Regions from separate parts of the Streptomyces sp. NPDC054770 genome, predicted to be linked through region 2. Evidence: riboswitches for the same ligand, from Rfam matches in the RefSeq annotation. Region 2 holds a riboswitch; each other region holds the start of a gene.
What was found. A riboswitch is a leader RNA that binds a small molecule or an ion and turns the genes downstream of it on or off. The one in region 2 is predicted to bind cyclic di-AMP.
Positions count from the first base shown of each region.

Region 1: linked by a shared signal. The riboswitch ahead of ACWGKQ_RS16815 (M23 family metallopeptidase) and the one ahead of ACWGKQ_RS21290 (M23 family metallopeptidase) in region 2 are both predicted to bind cyclic di-AMP.
Region 3: linked by a shared signal. The riboswitch ahead of ACWGKQ_RS03900 (NlpC/P60 family protein) and the one ahead of ACWGKQ_RS21290 (M23 family metallopeptidase) in region 2 are both predicted to bind cyclic di-AMP.

Region 1 is NZ_JBSHBL010000016.1:64,930-71,881, forward strand. Features, by position in the region: gene ACWGKQ_RS16805 (SGNH/GDSL hydrolase family protein) at 1-67, opposite strand, end outside; gene ACWGKQ_RS16810 (DUF6250 domain-containing protein) at 213-938, opposite strand; gene ACWGKQ_RS16815 (M23 family metallopeptidase) at 1,129-2,061, opposite strand; cyclic di-AMP (ydaO/yuaA leader) riboswitch at 2,066-2,227, opposite strand; gene ACWGKQ_RS16820 (alpha-galactosidase) at 2,533-4,617, opposite strand; gene ACWGKQ_RS16825 (tyrosine-protein phosphatase) at 4,823-5,620, shown strand; gene ACWGKQ_RS16830 (DUF6126 family protein) at 5,643-5,765, opposite strand; gene ACWGKQ_RS16835 (helix-turn-helix domain-containing protein) at 5,762-6,397, opposite strand; gene ACWGKQ_RS16840 (aspartate aminotransferase family protein) at 6,457-6,952, opposite strand, start outside.
Region 2 is NZ_JBSHBL010000023.1:23,295-30,246, reverse strand. Features, by position in the region: gene ACWGKQ_RS21305 (bifunctional acetate--CoA ligase family protein/GNAT family N-acetyltransferase) at 1-1,075, opposite strand, end outside; gene ACWGKQ_RS21300 (HPr family phosphocarrier protein) at 1,252-1,533, shown strand; gene ACWGKQ_RS21295 (GntR family transcriptional regulator) at 1,788-2,483, opposite strand; gene ACWGKQ_RS21290 (M23 family metallopeptidase) at 2,869-3,624, opposite strand; cyclic di-AMP (ydaO/yuaA leader) riboswitch at 3,637-3,800, opposite strand; gene ACWGKQ_RS21285 (M16 family metallopeptidase) at 3,992-5,380, opposite strand; gene ACWGKQ_RS21280 (M16 family metallopeptidase) at 5,377-6,780, opposite strand.
Region 3 is NZ_JBSHBL010000002.1:297,493-304,444, reverse strand. Features, by position in the region: gene ACWGKQ_RS03905 (DUF1996 domain-containing protein) at 1-768, opposite strand, end outside; cyclic di-AMP (ydaO/yuaA leader) riboswitch at 1,209-1,362, shown strand; gene ACWGKQ_RS03900 (NlpC/P60 family protein) at 1,373-3,601, shown strand; gene ACWGKQ_RS03895 (NAD-dependent epimerase/dehydratase family protein) at 3,615-4,673, opposite strand; gene ACWGKQ_RS03890 (FAD-dependent oxidoreductase) at 4,921-6,285, shown strand; gene ACWGKQ_RS03885 (hypothetical protein) at 6,527-6,952, shown strand, end outside.

The DNA.
Region 1 (6,952 bases), on a different contig from region 2:
CGTCGGGGCCGGGGTCGCCGACGCCCTCGGTGAAGCTGTCCCCCACCGCCGCGTACGACCCGATCACTGATGCATTGTCACTCTTCGAATCGTCTCCCACGTCGGACCATGATTCACCTTTGGCTGTGACCTACGCGACCGTAATAAGGGGTTGACGTTCGGTGAGATAAGACACTTTTAAATACTTTGCCAAGCCTGGAATAAGGCTCTGATCAGGGGCGTTGATGTGTCGATCGCCAGACGCGGAAGTCCGCGATCCGAAAGTGGCTCCAGGTGGTCCGGAACGCGAAGTGCCCACCCGTGTAAGGCTCCGGGTCGGTGTAGTCGAACACCAACCGGCCGTTGTTCCACCATTGTACGGTCGGGCCGTCGGACACGATGCGGACACGGTTGGGCTGGTTCGCGACGAGCAGCGGTTCGGTGTAGTCGAGGATCAACGGGCGTACGCCGGGCTCGCCGACGTAACGGCGCAGCCGGGTCGTGGTGTTGTAGTTGGCGCCGTAGCCGGCGTAGTACGTCGTGAGGTAGTCGTACTCGGCGAGCGCACCGCCGCGCGGGGTGGCGAACAGGTCGTCCGGGGAGCGGACGTCGGTGGCGTTCCAGAAGTTGTTGAGGTCCGAGACGCGGTCGTTGCCGCCGCCCTCCGACACCGGTGTGGCGGTGTACTCCAGGACGTACGGCCCTTCGAGACGCTGACGGAACCAGACGGTCGCACCGGCGGGCACGTCGACGTCCAGCGTCCCCTGCGAAGCGGTGACCGTGCCGCCCTGCTCCAGTTCCACGAACCACTGGCGAAGGCCGTGACGGAAGTCGTCGTGGGCGAGCAGCCGGCGGTGCCGGGGTGCGGCGCTCGCGGGGGCGGCGTGTGCCGCGGGGGCGAGGGCAGCGAGGGCGGCTCTGGTGGCCAGGGCTCCGAAGGCTCGGCGGCTGGTCGTCATGCGGCGGGTTCCTTCCGGCGGTCAGGAGTGATGGAAAGCGCTTGCACACACCGGGGATCACTGTGCCGCGGTGCCGCCCTCGCTGTCGATGCCCTGAGCACTCCTGCCACGAGAAGGAAACACCGAAGGCCGGACCCGGGGATCGGGGGTCCGGCCTTCGGAGTGCGTGTCAGACCAGTGGGGCGCCGGGTCAGCCGACGGCGAGGCCCTTCGAGCGGAGGTAGGCGACCGGGTCCACGTCCGAGCCGTAGTCGGGGGTGGTGCGGATCTCGAAGTGCAGGTGCGGGCCGGTCACGTTGCCGGTCGCGCCGGACAGGCCGACCTGCTGGCCCGCGGTCACGGTCTGACCGACCGAGACGGAGAGCGCGGAGAGGTGGCCGTACTGCGCGTAGTAGCCGTCGGCGAGCCGGATGACGACCTGGTTGCCGTAGGCACCGCCCCAGCCCGCCGTGACGACCGTGCCCGCGCCGACGGCCTTGACCGGGGTGCCGGTCGGGACGACGAAGTCGACGCCCGTGTGGTAGCCGCTGGACCACATGCTGCCGGAGACGTGGTAGCCGGTGCCGACGGTGGCTCCGGTGACCGGGAGGGTGAAACCGGCGGCACTCGTCACCGAGCCGTCCGAGCCCTCCGAGCCGTCCGAGGAGGAGGCCGAGGACGAGGCGGACGACGGCGAGTTCGACGGCACCTCGGAACGGGCGCCGGAGTCCATGGTGTCCGTCGTCGCGGCGGGCCGGCCGCCGAGGGCGAGCTTGAGGCCGGGGTGGATCAGCGAGGGGTTGTCGCCGACGGCCTGCCGGTTGTCGGCGTAGAGCCGGTGCCAGCCGCCGGGGACGTGCTGCTCGCGGGCGATCTTCGCGAGCCAGTCGCCGGGCACCACAGTGTAGATGCGGTGCACGGAATGCGCGGCGGAATTCTTTACGGCCGCCTTCTTCACCGCGGTCTTCTCGACTGTCGGAAGTGCCTGCGCGGCCTTTTCGGAAACGGACTGCGAGGTGGCCGCGTGGGCGCCGGTGGCCCCCATGAGCGGCAGTGCCAGCGCGGCGCCACCGGTTCCGGCGACGGCCATCGAGCGGGTGAGGCGCTGGGACTTGGGGCGGCGGTGCTTACCCTTTACGGGCATGGCGCATTCCTCTCCGGCGCCTGCGAGGTGAGCTGTCGGGTTCGGGCTGGAGCTGCCCGGCCACGCACCATTGCGCGACTACACCCCAAGCCTGTCCCGGGAACCGGAACAGGCGGTCTTGCCTGGTGGGTCCCCCGCTCCTGCCGGGCACGGGTGGGTGTGTGGGGACTCCGGGCGGCGGCAGGATTCGGCGTTCCGCCCGGATGTGTGGCGAACGTAAGGGAGTAGGACGGACGTGGACAAGCAGCCGGTTCCGTCTGTCCGAGTTCCACTTGATCCGTTACCGGAATTCACGGTCACCCTCCGTGAATTCCGGCCCATTCGGATTTCCAATCGTCTTGCGAAGCACCGGAATTACGTGAGCATGACGCGCGACGGACGGTCACGAATATGACGCTCCTCACGCACGTCACACCACGTCCCCTTATTCCAGAGCGAGTTGTAACGAAGGTGCTAATTCGGGCAGATGCATCAGATGCGACGGAGCCGGATGACCGACGCATCCAGGTCACCCTTCAGTCCGGTGCGCAGCCCGTGATGCAACAGGACGGCACCTCGATATACTTCGCCCGTTTCGCGGCATTCGTACGACGCGGTGGGGTCGAGACCCTGTAGCCGCAGAGCCGGTGCCGGCTCGCCGTAGCTCTGGGCCTGCAGCCAGGCGAGGACGACGGTCTCGTCGCCGAGCGTGTACTGCACCGCGCTCAGCCCGCCGGCCGGCGGCCGCAGCCGGAACTGGTCGCCGCGCTGCACCAGGGGCCGGATCTCCTTGTAGAGCTCCACCCAGCGGCCGGCCTCGGCGAGCTCCTCCTCGGTCCACTGCGAGAGGTCGCCGCCGACGCCGAGCGCCCCGGCCATCGAGCTGACGAAGCGGAAACGCAGACTGCTGACCCGGCCGTTGAGCTGGTGGTTCGGGCTGTCGGTGACCCAGGCGGACATCACCCGGGCGGGGTGGATCTGGCTGAAGCCGTGCTGGATGGCGAGCCGGTCCAGCGGGTCGGTGTTGTCGGAGGTCCACACCTCGTCGGTGCGGCTCATGATGCCGAGGTCGATCCGCCCGCCGCCGCCGGAGCAGGACTCGATGGCGACGTTCGGGTGCGCCGCGCGGATCCGGTCGAGAAGGGCGTAGAGCCCGCGCACGTGGTCGACCCACAGGCGCTGCGGGTAGGGCTCGCCGGGCCAGCCCGCGTCGGTGAAGCAGCGGTTGAAGTCCCACTTGACGTAGTCGATCGGGGCGCTGGACAGCAGGCCGTCGAGCTGCTCCCAGAGGTACTCCCGGACGTCCTCGCGGGCGAGATTGAGGACGAGCTGGTTGCGGAATTCCGTCCGCTTTCGTCCCTGCTGGTACTGCACCCAGTCGGGGTGGGCGCGGTAGAGGTCGCTGTCCGGGTTCACCATCTCGGGCTCGACCCAGATGCCGAACTGCATGCCGAGGGCGTGCACGTAGTCGGCGAGGGGCTTGAGGCCGGTCGGGAAGCGGTCGGGGTTGGGCGTCCAGTCGCCGAGGCCGGCCCGGTCGCTGGTGCGCTTGCCGAACCAGCCGTCGTCGACCACGAACAGCTCGATACCGATGGCGGCGGCCCGGCGGGCCAGGGTGGCCTGCTGCTCCTCGGAGATGTCGAAGGTGGTGGCCTCCCACGAGTTGAACAGCACGGGCCGGTCCCGGTCGGCGTCCGGGATGATGTACGTCCGCTGGTAGGCGTGCCAGGCACGGCTCGCCCCGCCGAAGCCGCCGTCGGTCCACAGGCCCGCGAAGACCGGGCTGGTGTACGACTCCCCCTCGGCCAGCATCAGCAGGCCCGAGTCGTCGTAGCCGGCGCCGCCGGTGATCTGCACGCGCGCGTCGGGGAGTTGGGCGACGGCGATCCGCCAGGAGCCGGACCAGCCGAGCGCACAGCCCCAGACCTCGCCGCGCTCCTCGGTGGCGTCGGTGTCGAGGGCGACCCAGGGCAGGTGCTGGTGGCTGGTGTGGCCGCGACGGCTGCCGATGACCTTCTCGCCGTAGGTGAGCGGAGCGCTGGTGAGGCGGGACTCGGCGGCCCAGCGGCCGTGCAGCTGGGAGAGCCGCCAGCCCTCGCGGTCGGGAAGCGTCCAGGCGGCGGGGTCGGCGCGCAGCAGCTCCACGCGCGCGTGCCCTTCGTTGCCGACGGTCACCCAGCGCTCCACGACGTCGCCGCGCATCCGGTAGTGCAGGGTGATGAGGATGCCGTCGTCCCGGAAGCGCAGCCGCAGCTCGTCGCCGTCCGCGCCGGCCTCGGTCTCGTAGGCCTCGAAGGTCCACTCGGTGCCGCGCCGCTCCTCGGTGCGCACGGACAGGGCGGGGCGGACGAACCGGGGCCCGCCCTCGACGGGGTACTCCTCGCGGCCGTCGAGCGGGGACTCGAAGGCCCAGTAGCCGGGCAGTGCCCGGGTGCTGAGCTCCTCGGCGTCGGCGAGCTGGATTCTGGCGCCCCAGTGCAGGTGGAGCAGTTCGTCGGCCTCCGTGAGATGCAGCGCATAGCTGCTGCTGGGGCCCGACAGGAGCCAGGTACGACCGTTTTCGGCGATGTCCACCATCGAGAACCCTCAAACCTCACACAGCTGCCAACAGATCCACTCAAGCACCAACATCATCAAGGGCTACGGGTTCCGGAAGCAAGGGCCACGGGCCCCGGAGGCGATGCCTGTGGACAACTTCATTGCCTGCGGAAACCGATGTCGTATGGTCGAGCCAGTGCCCGTCGACGAGCCGCGCCGACGGGGCCGACCGGGAGGAGCCCCCGTGACGCAGCAGGTCCCGTCCACCGAGCCCGAGCTGGCCGGGGTGCGCAACTTCCGTGATGTGGGCGGCCTGCCGACCGTGGACGGGCGGCGGGTGCGGCCGGGCGTGCTGTTCCGCAGCGGGCATCTGGCGCACGCCACGGAGCAGGACGCGGAGTTCCTCGCCTCGCTCGGCCTGCACACGATCTTCGACTTCCGCAACGCGGCCGACCAGAAGCTGGAGGGCCCGGACGTCGAGCTGCCCGGCGTGCGGAACGTGAACCTGCCGCTGACCGACCCGGCGCACGGCGCCGAGTTCTGGACGATGGTCCGCGAGGGTGACATCGAGCAGCTGCGCGGGCTCCTGGGGGACGGCAAGGCCGCGGGCCGGATGGTCAGCTCCTACCGCACGATCGTCAAGGAGCGCACCGGCGAGCATTCGCGCGTGCTGCACGCGATCGCCGAGGACAGCGTCCCGGCGCTGATGCACTGCGCGGCCGGCAAGGACCGGGCGGGCATCTCCATAGCGGTGACACTGCTCGCGGTGGGCGTGGATCGGGACGCCATCCTCGCCGACTACCTGGAGTCCAACGCCAAGCACCGCCGCTACAAGGTGCGGCGCAGCGGCAGCGGCGAGAGCGTGTACAGCCCCGAGGTGATGGAGCTGCTGAGCCCGCTCTTCGACGCCCGCGCGGAGTACCTGACGGCGGCCTTCGAGAGCATCGACGAGGCGTGGGGCGACGTCGACACCTACCTGGAGCAGGGGCTGAAGCTGGCCCCGGAGACCCGGGAGCGGCTGCGCGAGCGCCTGCTCGACTGAGGCCGGGCGCGGACGGGAGCGCTCAGCCCTTGCCGCCGACGGCGAACAGCAGGTAGAGGAACGCGGCGAAGACGTGCCCGACGGCGATGTAGATGATGAGCCGGACCCACAGGGCCCGGGGGAACTTCTCCTCCATGTCGGTCATGGCAGCTCTCCGGTGATCGGGCCCAGGCACAGCGCGGCCGTGGGACTCTGCAGCAGGGTGTGGACGAACAGGAGCTCGACCCCGTCCTGGTCCTCGGCGGCGAGCCGGTGCGGGGTCAGCGAGTCGAAGTGCGCGCTGTCGCCGGGCGCGAGCACATGCGTGGTGTCACCGAGCCGCAGCCGGAGCCGGCCGCGCAGGACGTACAGCCACTCCTCGCCGGGATGCACCCGCACGATGTCGCCCTGGGTGCCGTACGGCACCCGGACGCGCAGTGCCTGCATCCCCCGGCCGGACGCCCCGGCCTGCCAGTACGTCCAGCCACCGGCCCGGGTCGGTTCCATGTCGCCGGCGCGCACGATCGCGTCCCGGTCGGCGACGGTCTCGCCCAGCAGCTCCGAGACCGTCGTGCCGTAGACCCGCGCGAGCGCGAGCAGCATCGGCAGCGAGGGCTGCCGCTGTCCGGTCTCCAGCCGGGAGAGGTGCGCGGGCGACAGGCCCGCGTCCCGGGCCGCGGCCTCCAGGGTGAGACCGGCACGGCGGCGCAGGGAGCGCAGCTGCGGGGCGACGGCGGGCAGGTCGCCCACCGGTCCGCCCGTATGCTGTTTCTCGTGCTCTTTCTCGGAGGAGCTCATGCCTCCATTCAGCCGCAGACTTGTCTCTGCGGCAATTTTCTTGCCTCAGAGACAAAAAGCTAGCGGTTGGCCACCGCCTGCTTGATCAGGGTCTTGCCGAAGTCCCACATCAGACCGCCCCCGCTGTGCGCGTCGTCCATGACGTCCGTGAAGGCGTCCACGAAGCGGTCCACGTCCGTCTCGTCGACGATCAGCGGCGGGATGAGCTTGATCACCTCCAGGTGGTCGCCGGAGACCTGGGTGAGGATCCGGTGCCGTTGCAGCAGCGGTACGACGACCATCTGGGCGAACAGGCCCTTGCGGGCGGCCTGGAGCATGGTCCAGCGGCTGCGCAGCTTCAGCGAGCTGGGCCGGCCGAACTCGATGCCGATCATCAGGCCCCGGCCGCGTACGTCGGCGAGCAGTTCGTACTTGTCGGTCAGGGCGGCGAGCCGGGACTTGAGCTGCTCCCCCACGGCCCGGGAGTTGGCGACGATCTGGTCGTTCTCCATGACCGACAGGACGGCGAGCCCGGCCGCCATGGCCTGGGCGTTGGCACCGAAGCTCGCCGAGTGG
Region 2 (6,952 bases):
GTGCGAGGGAGGCGTTCAGCCGGACGTCGTCCGCGGTGTTGATGATCCCGAAGGCGTTGGGGCCGATGATGCGCATGCCGTAGGTGCGTGCCTGCCGGACGAGCGCGCGCTGGCGCTCGCGGCCGTCGGGGCCGCTCTCCGCGTATCCGGCGGCGAGGACGACGAGTCCCTGGACGCCGTGTTCACCGCACTCGGTGACGACCTCGGGCACGTGCTCGGCGGGTACGGCGACCACCGCGAGGTCGACGGGGCCGTCGATGTCCCGCACCGAACGGTGCGCGGGCACCCCGTCGACCTCCTTGAGGTCCTCGGGGAAGGCCTGGTTCACCGCGTGCAGACGGCCGGTGAAGCCGGCGTCCCGGAGGTTGCCGAGAACGCTGCGGCCGACCCCGCCGGGCGCGCGGCCGACCCCGATCACGGCCACGGATCCGGGGGCGAGCAGCCGTCGTACCGAACGGGCCTCCGCGCGCTGCTCGCGGGCGCGCTGCACGGCGAGGGAGCGGTCCGTGGGCTCCAGGTCGAACTCCAGACGGACGACACCGTCCTCGAAGCTGCGCTGCTGGGTGTAGCCGGCGTCCGTGAACACCTTGATCATCTTGCTGTTGGCGGGCAGCACCTCGGCGGCGAAGCGGCGGATCCCGCGCTCGCGCGCGACGGCCGCGATGTGCTCGAGGAGGGCGGAGGCCACACCCCGGCCCTGGTGGGCGTCCTGGACGAGGAAGGCGACCTCGGCCTCGTCGGCGGGCGCGGAGGCGGGCGTCCCGTCGGCGCCAATGCGGTCATAGCGTACGGTTGCGATGAACTCGCCGCCGATGGTGGCCGCGAGTCCCACCCTGTCCACAAAGTCGTGGTGCGTGAAGCGGTGGACGTCCTTGGCGGAGAGCCTGGGGTAGGGCGCGAAGAAGCGGTAGTACTTCGACTCGTCCGAGACCTGCTCGTAGAAGCTGACCAGGCGATCGGCGTCATCAACGGTGATGGGCCGGATGCGCGCGGTACCCCCGTCGCGCAGCACCACGTCAGCCTCCCAGTGGGACGGGTACTCGTGCCTGTCCTGCGGGTCCGCCGGGGTCTGCATGGGCCCCAGAGTACGGCTCGCGTCCGACAACGGCGCGAGGCAGTCTGTGGAGGACGGGAGTCGGAGCGAGGCCGCGGTCCGACGACACACCCGGAGGGGCCTACGCCCCCTCCGGGCATGCTTCACGATATGGGAAACTGGTCTAGACAACCCTGAACACCGAAGGGCAGCATCACATGGCTGAGCGCCGCGTCAACGTCGGCTGGGCCGAGGGCCTCCACGCCCGCCCCGCTTCCATCTTCGTCCGAGCCGCCACGGCCGCAGGCGTCCCGGTGACGATCGCCAAGGCCGGGGGCAACCCCGTCAACGCGGCCTCCATGCTGGCTGTCCTGGGGCTGGGCGCCCAGGGTGGCGAGGAGATCGTCCTCGCCTCCGAGGCCGAGGGCGCCGACGCCGCCCTCGACCGCCTGGCCAAGCTGGTCGCCGAGGGTCTCGAGGAACTCCCCGAGACCGTCTGAGCGCCTGCACCCGCACGTCCGGGGCCGCGCCACTCCCACGGGGGTCGGCGCGGCCTCGCCGTTTCCCCGCCGTCCGCGTCGGGCCATCGTGCCACCGGTCACGTGCCGCAATTCCGTGACATTGCCAAGGCCCCGGTACCCGGCTTTACCGTGGGCGCACGAAAGGGGCGCGACCGTGAATTCCCGGCGCGCTTGAATTCGGGCAGCGAAAACAGGTCCCGCCGAATAACACCTCTTTGTATACGGCGCGCGTGTTAATGCCGCAGGCCCGACATGTTTACGGGATGTTGCGAAGTCCTCACACCGTTCGGCCGTTCGGTGGCGCCGGAAAAGCGCAGCCGGTGGGAGGCCGTCGAGCGCTCGGTGTGCAGGGCCGTGATCGCCCGGGCGCGTTCGCCGTCGCCGCGTGCCACCGCGTCCACGATGGCGCCGTGCTCGGTCCAGGACTCCACGGGGTTGGCGGGCGTCTCCACGGTGTACATCCAGGCGATCTTGTGCCGCAGCTGGGTGAGCGTGGAGGTCAGGGCGTGGCTTCCGGAGGCCTGGGCGAGGGTCTCGTGGAACCAGCCGCCCAGGGAGCGCAGGTCCTCGCTGTTGCCGCGCCTGGCCCGCTCCTGGCCCAGCCGGACCAGCCCGCGCAGCACCTTGAGATGGGCCTCGGTGCGGCGCTGGGCGGCCCGGGAGGCGCCGAGCGGCTCCAGGAGCATGCGCATCTCCAGCAGGTCGGCGGCCTCCTGCTCGGTCGGTTCGGCGACGCACGCACCCGCGTGCCGGCGCGTCACCACGAAGCCCTCGGCCTCCAGGGTGCGCAGGGCCTCGCGGACGGGGACCCGCGAGACGCCGTAGCGGCGGGCCAGGAGTTCCTCGGTGAGCCGGCTGCCGCGCTCGTAGACACCCGCGACGATGTCGTCCCGGATCGCCGTGCATACCGAGTGCGCCGGAATACGCATGACCGACCTCCGCCTTAATCCCCGTGAAACGCCGCCGAGTGGCGCTCGTTCCGTGACTCTATTGCAATGAGCCGGAATTTCCGACGGCGGACCGGAATCCAGGGATATATTTTGGACAGCAAGTGCACGAAAACGACGAAAGCCCCGGCACAGGGGCCGGGGCTCCGGAAGATCTCACGGGTTGCTTCCGCAGTGCGCTGCCGGGTTCGCCTCGGTGGTCGGGTGCGGGTGCGTGGGGGTTGCCCGCACCCCCTTTCAGGGGCGTCACGCGCAGCGCTCCTTCAGGGGCGCGGGGAACTGCGCGACCAGCCACGGCGCACCCGCGCCCGGCGCACGCACCGCAACCCCCACGTCGGTCTCGGCGCCGGACCCGCGTCCAGCTCCCTCAGACGTTCACGCCGTGCTTGCGGAGGTAGGCGACCGGGTCGACGTCGGAGCCGTAGTCCGGGGTGGTGCGGGCCTCGAAGTGGAGGTGCGGGCCGGTGGTGTTGCCGGTCGCGCCGGAGAGGCCGATCTGCTGGCCCGGGGTGACCTGCTGGCCCACCGAGACGCCGATGGACGAGAGGTGGCCGTACTGGGTGTACATGCCGTCGGCCATCTTGATGACGATCTCGTTGCCGTACGCCCCGCCCCAGCCGGTGGAGACGACCGTGCCGGTACCGACCGCGTGCACCACCGTGCCGCTGGCGGCGTGGAAGTCGATGCCGGTGTGGGCGCCGGAGGACCACAGGGAGCCGCCGGTCTTGTAGCCGGTGGAGACGTAGGAGTCGCTGATCGGCGCGACGAAGGTGTTCAGGCGCTTGCGCTCGGCCTCGCGGGCGGCGCGGGCCTTGGCCGCGCGCTCCTTCTTGGCCTGCTCGGCGGCCTTCTTGCGGGCGGCCTCCTCGGCCGCCTTGCGCGCGGCGGCGGCCTTCTGGGCGGCGGCCTGGGCGTCGATCTGCTCGGCGACGGAGTCGCTGATCGTGATGACCGGGGTGAGGCCGGTCTGCTCGACGGAGTTCTCGGCGGCGAGCGCCGGGGCGGCGGAGACGGTGCCGATGACACCGGTGGTGGTGAGAGCCGCGATACCGGCGGCCTGCGCGGTGGTGCGCTTCACCCGGCCGGGACGACGGTGCTTCCCGGAGGCGCACATGAACGCCATGTAGAGGCTGGTCCTTTCCTTCCCTCTCGCCTACCGGGTTAGCTGACGGGTTCGGAGCAGGAAGGTCTCCTACGGGCCCCCTCGCGACACGCGCGGGCGCCCGATTCACCCCAGGGACTGCGTGGGTCCCCGGCTCCCCTGGCTCGCGCCGTACGGGGACTCGGCGATGGCTGTCCGGTGCCGCGGATGCGGCGCGGTGCCTGACGGACAGCCCGGAAGAACCTACGAGGCCGCTCGCGCCCCGCCCAAACGGATCACGGTTTTTGTAGCGCATCCCACAGGGCAGACAGGCAACCTCCACCTCAATTCGGACACGCGAGAGCCCTGATGACCCGACGGTCATCAGGGCTCTTCACCCGCGTGTGTCCTACTCCGCGGCGACGACGGTGACTTCGCCGATGCCGAGGGCCTCGACGGGCTCCTTGATCTGCGCCGCGTCGCCGACCAGGACGGTCACCAGGCGGTCCACCGGGAAGGCGTTCACGACCGCCGCGGTGGCCTCCACGGTGCCGGTGGCGGCCAGTTGCCGGTACAGCGTGGCCTGGAAGTCGTCGGGCAGGTACTGCTCGACCTGGTCGGCCAGAGTGCCCGCGACGGCCGCCGCCGTCTCGTACTTGAGCGGCGCCACCCCGACGAGGTTCTGCACGGCCACGTCGCGCTCGGCGTCCGTGAGGCCCTGGGCGGCGAGCGTGCGCAGCACCGTCCACAGGTCCGTCAGGGCCGGGCCGGTGTTCGGCGTGTCCACCGAACCGCTGATGGCGAGCATCGAGACACCGCTGCCGTCGGGGGCTGACCGCAGCACCTGCCCGAAGGAGCGGACGCCGTAGGTGTAGCCCTTCTCCTCGCGCAGGACGCGGTCCAGGCGGGAGGTGAGGGTGCCGCCCAGGCAGTAGGTGCCGAGCACCTGGGCGGGCCAGACGCGGTCGTGCCGGTCGGAGCCGACGCGGCCGATGAGCAACTGGGTCTGGACAGCGCCGGGGCGGTCCACGATGACGACCCGCCCGGTGTCGTCGGCGGTCACGGACGGAACCGGACGGGGCTGCCCGGTGGCGGCGCGCCAGGCGCCCAGGGTCTCGCCGAGCAGCTCGTCCAGGTCGATGCCGGTCAGGTCGCCGACGACGACCGCGGTGGCCGTGGCGGGGCGCACGTGCCGGTCGAAGAAGGCGCGGACGGCGGCCGCATCGATCTTCTCGACCGTGTCCTCGGTGCCCTGGCGCGGGCGGGACATCCGCGCGGTGGCCGGGAACAGCTCCTTGTAGAGCTGCTTGGCGGCCCGGCGGCTGGGGTTGGCCAGCTCGTGCGGGATCTCGTCGAGGCGGTTGCGGACCAGCCGCTCGACCTCGCTCTCGGCGAAGGCGGGCGCCCTGAGGGCGTCGGAGAGCAGCCCGAGGCCCTTGGCGAGCCGGGAGGCCGGGACCTCCAGGCTGATGCGGACGCCGGGGTGGTCGGCGTGCGCGTCGAGGGTGGCGCCGGCCCGCTCCAGCTCCGCGGCGTACTCCTCGGCGGAGTGCTTGTCGGTGCCCTCGGAGAAGGCGCGCGCCATGATGGTGGCGACGCCGTCCAGGCCGGCCGGCTCGGCGTCCAGGGGCGCGTCCAGGAGCACTTCGACGGCGACGACCTGCTGGCCCGGGCGGTGGCAGCGCAGCACGGTCAGGCCGTTGTCCAGAGTGCCGCGCTCCGGGGCGGGGAAGGCCCACGGCTTGGCCTCGCCCGGCTGCGGCTGGGGGTGGAAGTCCATGGTGGCGAGCTCGGTCACTTGGCCGTCTCCTCGTTCTCGTTGCCGGCCTCTACGGTGGCTTCCTGCTCCGGGTCCTCGCCGCGGCCCGCCTCCTGGGTGTGCTCGGCGGACTCCGCGGACAGCGGCTCGTAGACGAGCACCGCGCGGTTGTCGGGGCGCAGCCGGGCCTTGGCGACCTCCCGGACCTCCTCGGCGGTGACCGTCAGGACGCGCTGGACGGCGGTCAGGGCGAGCTGCGGGTCGCCGAACAGGACGGCGAAGCGGCACAGTTCGTCCGCGCGGCCCGCGACGGTGCCGAGCCGGTCCAGCCACTCGCGCTCCAACTGGGCCTGGGCGCGCTCCATTTCCTCGGGCGTGGGGCCCTCCTCGGCGAACCGGGCGAGCTCCTCGTCGATGGCGGCCTCGATGACCGGCACCTCGACGTCACCGGAGGTCTTCACGTCGAGCCAGCCCAGGGAGGGCGCCCCGGCGAGCCGCAGCAGGCCGAAGCCGGCCGCGACGGCCGTCCGGTCGCGCCGTACCAGGCGGTTGTAGAGGCGGGAGGACTCGCCGCCGCCGAGCACGGTGAGCGCCAGGTCGGCCGCGTCGGACACGCGCGTGCCGTCCTCCGGGAGCCGGTAGGCGGCCATCAGCGCCCGCGCGGGGACCTCCTCCACCACGACCTCGCGCAGCTGCTCGCCGATGACGTCGGGCAGCGAGCCGTCGCGCGGGGTGGGCTTGCCGTCGTGCGCCTGGATGGAACCGAAGTACTTCTCGATCCAGGCGAGCGTCTGCTCCGGGTCGATGTCGCCGACGACCGACAGGACCGCGTTGTTGGGCGCGTAGTAGGTGCGGAAGAACGCGCGCGCGTCCTCCAGGGTGGCCGCGTCCAGGTCCGCCATCGAGCCGATCGGCGTGTGGTGGTAGGGGTGGCCCTCCGGGTAGGCGAGCGCGGTCAGCTTCTCGAAGGCCGTGCCGTAGGGGACGTTGTCGTAGCGCTGGCGGCGCTCGTTCTTCACGACGTCGCGCTGGTTCTCCATCGACTCGTCGTCCAGGGCGGCGAGCAGGGAGCCCATCCGGTCGGCCTCCAGCCAGAGGGCGAGCTCCAGCTGGTGGGCGGGCATGGTCTCGAAGTAGTTGGTGCGCTCGAAGCTGGTGGTGCCGTTGAGCGAGCCGCCGGCGCCCTGCACGAGCTCGAAGTGGCCGTTGCCCTTCACCTGCGCGGAGCCCTGGAACATCAGGTGCTCGAAAAGGTGAGCCAGGCCGGTACGGCCCTTGACTTCGTGCCGGGAACCGACGTCGTACCAGAGGCAGACCGCCGCGACCGGGGTCAGGTGGTCCTCGGAGAGCACCACGCGCAGACCGTTGGCCAAGCGGTGCTCGGTCGCTGCCAGGCCTCCGGAGCCTGTCTCGGCCGTGGTCGTGTGACCCATGGGCATGTACGTCCCTTCGCTCGCGGAAGCGGTCTCGAACCGCGGTTTCTCTGCCGGTCCTGCCACTGTATGCAAGCGTGCGGGGACCCGGCGAAGTTCCCGCACCACGTACGCCCACAGCGGATCGTCCGGGCGGATCGCGTAGCCTGCGTCCCACCCGCCCCGTGACGGCTTCCGG
Region 3 (6,952 bases), on a different contig from region 2:
GGTGTCGGCGTTCGCGAGGTCCTGGTCACTGGCGAAGGCGTTGTTGGACTGGTTGCCGATGTAGTCGTGGAAGTGGTGGGCGCCGTTGGAGACACCGGGCGCGACGATCACGTTGTCGGAGTTGAACAGGCCGTTCGCGTTGACGCCGCAGCTGGAGCTGAAGGTGCCGGTGGAGCCGCCGGACCGCTCGGCCGGGGTGCTGACATTGGGCTGGACGGAGGTGATGTCCGCGTAGTCGGCGGCGACCGGACCGTTGCCGCCCTGGCCGCCGATGCCGGTGCCCTGGCTCGGCGCGGCGCTGCCCTGACCGCTCTGGCTCGGCGTGGCGCTGCCCTGGGGGGCCGCCGACTGCCCGTCGCCCTGGTTCGAGGAGCGCAGGGCGCAGGCCGCCAGGTCGTCGAGGCCCTGCGGGCGGTCGCCCTCGCGGCCGATGGCGTCGGCGATGCGCTGGAGCGACTCGGCCCGCTTCGCCTTCAGCGGGTCGATGATCGTCTGGCCGGCGAAGGCGGGGTTCTGCTCGATCTCGGCGGCGTACTGGGTGAGTTGCTGGTAGGCGGCGGCGATCTGCTGGTCCATCTGGGCGAGTTCACGGTCGACGTCGGCCCGGGCCCCGTCCGGCACCGACGTCAGCCGGCTGCCGACGTCGGGGCAGTAGACCGTCGGCGCGGACAGCACATGGCCGGTGGCGACCTGGGCCTGCTGGTCCCCGCCGCCTTCGGTGGCCGAGGCATAGACGTTCACCGCGACCAATCCTGCGCCGCCGAGCATCAGGGCGACCGCTGCGAAGGTCGCGCGCTGTGCGCCGGTCGGGCGTCTGCGCCTGTTGGGTCTCAAGGTCGTTCCCCTGCGTCTCGTGGTCGGCCGGACATGGAAATCCCCCGGCCCTATACGGCCCCCGGCGCCGCCGTGTTCAACGGACCCGCGAATTCACGGAGACCTCACAGAAAGCACCTGTTCCCACACAGCTCCGGAACAGCAGAACACGACCGACGGCAACGCCCCGGTGACCCTGCGAAAGCAATGGATGCGCGCCAAATGCCGTCCCGTACCGTCGAGTTCCGAACGCTAAGACGAACATCACAAATACGTATCGGACATTACGCACTTCAACCTTCACACGAGTGACACAAGTTGGCTAAGTTGACGGGCAAGCCGCTCGGCTCCCCCCGGCGAATCCCGTCGGGCCGCGCGGCCTCCGCCGAGTCCGGTGCCTCCCAGGGGCGAATCCGGAGCCGGGGACCCAACCGACCACTGGGGTGAATCGGCCGACCGTCCGCGAGGGCAGGGGCCGTAGGGCATGCCTTCCGGACTTCACCGCCCGAACCCGACAGCTAACTCGGTAGGCGGAGTACGGAAGGAGCACGACCCCTCAATGGCGCCCGAGAGCCGTGACGAGGTTCGGCAGCGGATCGACAGCCTCTACGACCAGGCCGAGAACGCCACCGGGAACTACAACGCCACGCGCGCGATGAGCGGGGGCTCGCGCTCCCGCGGCGTCCCGCTGTTCAAGCGGCCCCGTCGCGACGACCCGGGCCTCGACAACATCGCCCGGGAGTGGTTCGACGGCGCCCGCTCGAAGCTGGGGCCGAGCGTCCCGGCCGCACTCCCCTCCGACCGGCAGCCCGCCCGGCCCGGTCCGCGGCGGCCCGTCAGCTCCATGGCCGCCGACCTGCTCGGCCAGCTGGAGGACAGCGGCCCGGCCCGGCTGGAGCTGACCGCGGGTCCGTCCGCGCAGACCGACATCGAGGTCGTCCGCGCGCTGCCGCCGGAGCGCCCGAGGCTGGAGCTGACGGCAGGGCCGGCCGCGGCGCTGCCCCCGGGGCCGTCGGGCGCGCCCAGGGCCCTGTCGGCCGCCGCGCCGCAGCGGCAGGCGCCGGGTACCTCCAAGACCAAGAGCCAGCTGAAGATCGCCAAGGCCCGCGAGGTGCTGTCCCAGCGCACCGGGCAGCGCGCGATCGCCGCGCTCGAACCGGCCGCGGCCCCAGCAGCCCAGCCCGTGCCGACCGCACCGTCCCCGTGGCCCACGCCCGAGGCCCAGGTCCCGACGCAGCAGTGGCCGCCGGCTCCCGCCATCGGCATACCGAGCCAGCGCAGCGCGCCGCCCGCGATGACCGAGACGGGCGGCATCCCGATCGTGTCCGCGACCGACACCGGTACGTTCCGCATCATGACGCCGGGCGGTAGCGGGGCCACCCGGGCAGCCGTGCCCCCGCCGGACACGGGCGGCTTCCGCATCATGACCCCCGGCAGCTCGGCGACCGGCAGCTTCCCGGGGATGCCTCCCATGGACGCGGGCCCCGCCCCCGCCCAGCCTCCGGCTCCGGCTCCGGGGGACAGCGGCTCCTTCCGCATCATGACCCCGGGCGCCACGGGCACGTTCCCGATGCCGACCCCGGCGGACGCGGGAGCGTTCCCGACCGCGGACCCCATGGGCACGAGCGTCTTCCCGACCGCGAACCCCGTCGGCACGAGCGTCTTCCCGACCGCGGCTCCCACGAACACCGGCGCCTTCCCGACCGCGACACCCGCCGTTCCCGCCGCCGCTGCCCCCGCCCCGGCACCGGCCCCGATGGACATGGGCGGCTTCCGGGTCATGTCGCCGAACGCGGCCGCCGCCTACGCCGACGTGCCCCAGGCCGCCGCCGACACCGCCTACGCCACCGGCGCGTACACGTACACGTACCCGACCGCGGCCCCCGCCGCCGCGCCCATGGCCATGACACCGCAGGCCGCCCCGTTCCCTGCGGCACCCGCCGCCGACATGGCCGGCGCCTGGGCCGGAGGCATGCAGTCCACCGACGCCTCCTACGCCTACGCCTACGCCGATACCACCGCGATGCCCACGCAGATGGCGGCACCCGCGGCCGCGATGCCCGCGCCCGCGCCCATGCCCATGCCCATGGCAGCGCCGATGCCGACCCCGATGGCGGCACCGATGCCCACGCAGATGACGGCGCCGATGCCGACACCCATGGCCGCGCCCATGGCCGCCCCGATGCCCGCGATGGCCGCGGCGCCGGCGGCCATGACGGCGCCGCCCGAGGCGATGATGGCCGCGCCCACCATGGCGATGCCCACCGCCGCCCCGGTCGTCACCACCCCGGTCGTCACCGCTCCGCTCCCCACCACCCCCCTGCCGACCGCACCTCCGCAGGTCACCGCCCCGGTACCCACCGCGCCCTCGCCCGCGGCCGCCTTCGCCGACCCCGGTGCCTTCCTCCAGCCGGGCGCCGCGGCCGAGCCCGGCAAGGCCATGAAGGCGCTGGCGTTCGCGCGGGAGCAGATCGGCCGGCCGTGCGTCTGGGGGGCGACCGGACCGGGGGCGTACGACTGCTCCAGCCTGACCCAGGCCGCCTGGCGCGCCGCCGGTGTCACGCTGCCGCGTTCCGCGCCGGAGCAGACGCTGGCCGGCACCCCGATCACGCTGGCCGCCCTGGAACCGGGCGACCTGGTCTTCTTCTTCGACGACGACAGCCACGTCGGGATCTACGCGGGCGGCGGCACGATGGTGCACGCGCCGAGCCCCGGCGCGCTCATCCGCGAGGAGTCGATCTACAACGCCGGGGAGTCGGCGATCCACCGCGTGATCCGCCCGGCCTGATCCGGGCCCGGGGTCAGACCCTCCGCCGCCGCGTGCGCCAGCTCTCGTGGTGGTCCAGGAGGGTCTCCTCGACGGGCCGGTAGACCAGGCCCAGTTCATGGACGCTCCGGCCGTTGTCGACGCGGAAGCGGATCCCGAGGTGCTTGCGTATGTAGTCCTGGGTGAGGCCGAAGAGCGGGCCGAGGACCCGTACCGGCCCGTGCGGCAGCGCGGTGCGCGGCAGGCGCGGGTCCCAGGGGTGGCGGGTGCGGATGATCCGGGACATCTCGTGGAAGGACGTCATCGTCTCGTTGGCCACGATGTAACGGCCGTTCGCGGCCGGGTTCTCCGCCGCCGCTATGTGCGCGTCGGCCACGTCCCGGACGTCCGCGGTGGTGAAGCTGAAGTCCGGGGCGCCGTAGCAGAAGTAACCCTTGAACAGCTCGTCGAGCAGGAACAGGCTGCCCGACTCGGAGCCGGGGGTGAGGGAGGGGCCCAGGATCAGCCCCGGGTTGACGCAGACCAGGCGCCAGCGGTCCTGGGCGGCCCCGGCCTCCCGGGCGGCGCGCTCGGCGACCGTCTTGGCGTAGTGGTAGGGATTGTCGGCCACCGTGCTGGTGGTGTTGAAGTACTTCTCCGTCAGCACCTCGCCGGCCATCTCGCGGACGTCGGCGTAGTCGCCGAAGATCGTGCCCACGGTGGAGGTCAGGACCAGGGTCGTCACCTCCGGGGTGCGCTCCACGCCGCCGAGGACGTTGCGGGTGCCGAGCAGCGCCGGGTCCACCACGTCCCGCCGGCCGTCCTTGATCTGCTCGGGCATCAGGAACGGCGAGGCCACGTGGAAGACGGTCACGCAGCCGCGGAAGGCCTCGTCGAAGGAGCCGTCCTTGAGCAGGTCGGCCTCGAACAGGGTGAGCTGCCCGGGGAAGGCCTCCTGGAGCTCCCACAGGGGCCGTACCTTCGTCGCGTCGGAAACACGGCGGACGGTCGCACGGACCCGGTACCCGCGCTCCAGCAGCCGCCGCACCAGATGGCTGCCGACGAAGCCGCTGCCGCCGGTCACCGCGACGGTCGTCTCCCCGCGTACGTCCACGCTTCCACCCCTCGCCCTCGGGCCACCGCGCCTCGGTGCGCCGCAGAGGACAGGTTGGTGCATGTGCATGGCACCCGCCAAGCACCGGGCAGCCGCCATGACCCCCCGGAAGCCATAAGTCGAGCCCGACACAAGTCATAAGATCGACTTATGAGGTCATAGAGTGGACCCGCGTACTAACTTAGGACTGCCTTAGTTTAGGCTTCCCGTTCGAGATCGCTTGTCCTCACTCGAAGGGAACCTGATCATGCCGCGCCCCCTGCGGGTAGCCATCGTCGGAGCCGGCCCCGCCGGGATCTACGCCGCCGACGCCCTGCTCAAGTCCGGGGTGGCCGCCGAGCCCGGCGTGTCCATCGACCTCTTCGAGCGGATGCCCGCCCCGTTCGGCCTGATCCGGTACGGCGTCGCCCCCGACCACCCGCGCATCAAGGGCATCATCACGGCCCTGCACCAGGTGCTCGACAAGCCGCAGATCCGCCTCTTCGGCAATGTGGACTACCCGACCGACATCAGCCTCGACGACCTGCGTTCCTTCTACGACGCGGTGATCTTCTCGACCGGCGCCACGGCCGACCGCGAGCTGCGGATACCCGGCATCGAACTGGACGGCTCCTACGGCGCCGCCGACTTCGTCTCCTGGTACGACGGCCACCCGGACGTGCCGCGCACCTGGCCGCTGGAGGCCGAGAAGGTCGCGGTCCTCGGCGTCGGCAACGTGGCCCTGGACGTGGCCCGCATCCTCGCCAAGACCGCCGACGAGCTGCTGCCGACCGAGATCCCGCCGAACGTCCACGACGGCCTCAAGGCCAACAAGGCCCTCGAAGTGCACGTCTTCGGCCGCCGTGGCCCGGCGCAGGCGAAGTTCTCCCCGATGGAGCTGCGCGAGCTGGACCACTCCCCCAACATCGAGGTCATCGTCGACCCCGAGGACATCGACTACGACGCGGGCTCGATCGAGACCCGGCGCGGCAACAAGCAGGCCGACATGGTCGCCAAGACCCTGGAGAACTGGGCGATCCGCGACGTCGGCGACCGCCCGCACAAACTCTTCCTGCACTTCTTCGAGTCGCCGGCCGAGATCCTCGGCGAGGACGGCAAGGTCACCGGCCTGCGCACCGAGCGCACCGCCCTCGACGGCACCGGCAACGTGAAGGGCACCGGCGAGTTCAAGGACTGGGACCTCACCGCGGTCTACCGCGCGGTCGGCTACCTCTCCGACAAGCTGCCCAAGCTGCCCTGGGACATCGAGTCGGGCACGGTCCCGGACGAGGGCGGCCGGGTCATCGAGGAGAGCGGCAACCACCTGCAGTCGACGTACGTCACCGGCTGGATCCGGCGCGGCCCGGTCGGCCTGATCGGCCACACCAAGGGCGACGCCAACGAGACCGTGTCGAACCTGCTGGACGACCATGCCAACGGGCGGCTGCACACCCCCGAGGCGCCCGCGCCGGAGGCCGTGGACGCCTTCCTCGCCGAGCGCCAGGTCCGCTTCACCACCTGGGAGGGCTGGTACCGGCTGGACGCCGCCGAGAAGGCCCTGGGCGAGCCGCAGGGCCGCGAGCGCGTCAAGCTCGTCGAGCGCGAGGACATGCTCCGCGAGAGTGGCGCGTGAGGCACTGACGCCGAACGGGGCCCGCCCCTGAGCGGATGGGCGGGCGGGCCCCGTTCGCCGCCCCCATTGTGCGGGGGCGTGCCTGATCAGGGGCACGGGTGAAGCGGCGCCGCATGACGCACAGGGTGCGCACCCCGGGTGCGGGGCGCACTCCCCGTGCGCGGGCGGCCCCCGCCCTTCAGGACCCGCTCCCGGGCGGTGATACTGGAGATTCAGCCCGCCCCCAGCAGCAGATTGGCCCATGTCGAACTCCGCGCCCGACCGTGCCGTCCTTCCGCCGACCGTCTGGCCCGCCCGCGGCCGCCACACGGGCCCGGACTCCGAAGACGTGATCCGCAGGATCCTGCGCCGCCGCAAGGAGACCGGCGCCCTCGACGACTTCGCCGAACCCCCGATGCCCGAGGACTCCGCCCGGCGGGTCCTCGAAGCCCGCTGGCGCGTCGACGACGGCACCGTGACGGTGCGCGCCCGGCTGACCCTCGTCGCGCCGCAGGGCCATCAGGCGGGGCGCGAGTGGCAGCTCGTCGCCGAGGCCGACCGGCCCTGGGACGAAGCCTGGCCCTCCCCGGCGGCGATGTTCTGGCCCGACGGCGAGGAGGCCGGTGACGGCGGCGAGGCCGCCTGGGACTACCACCCGGCCGTGGCGGGCGTACGGCTGCGCACCGTC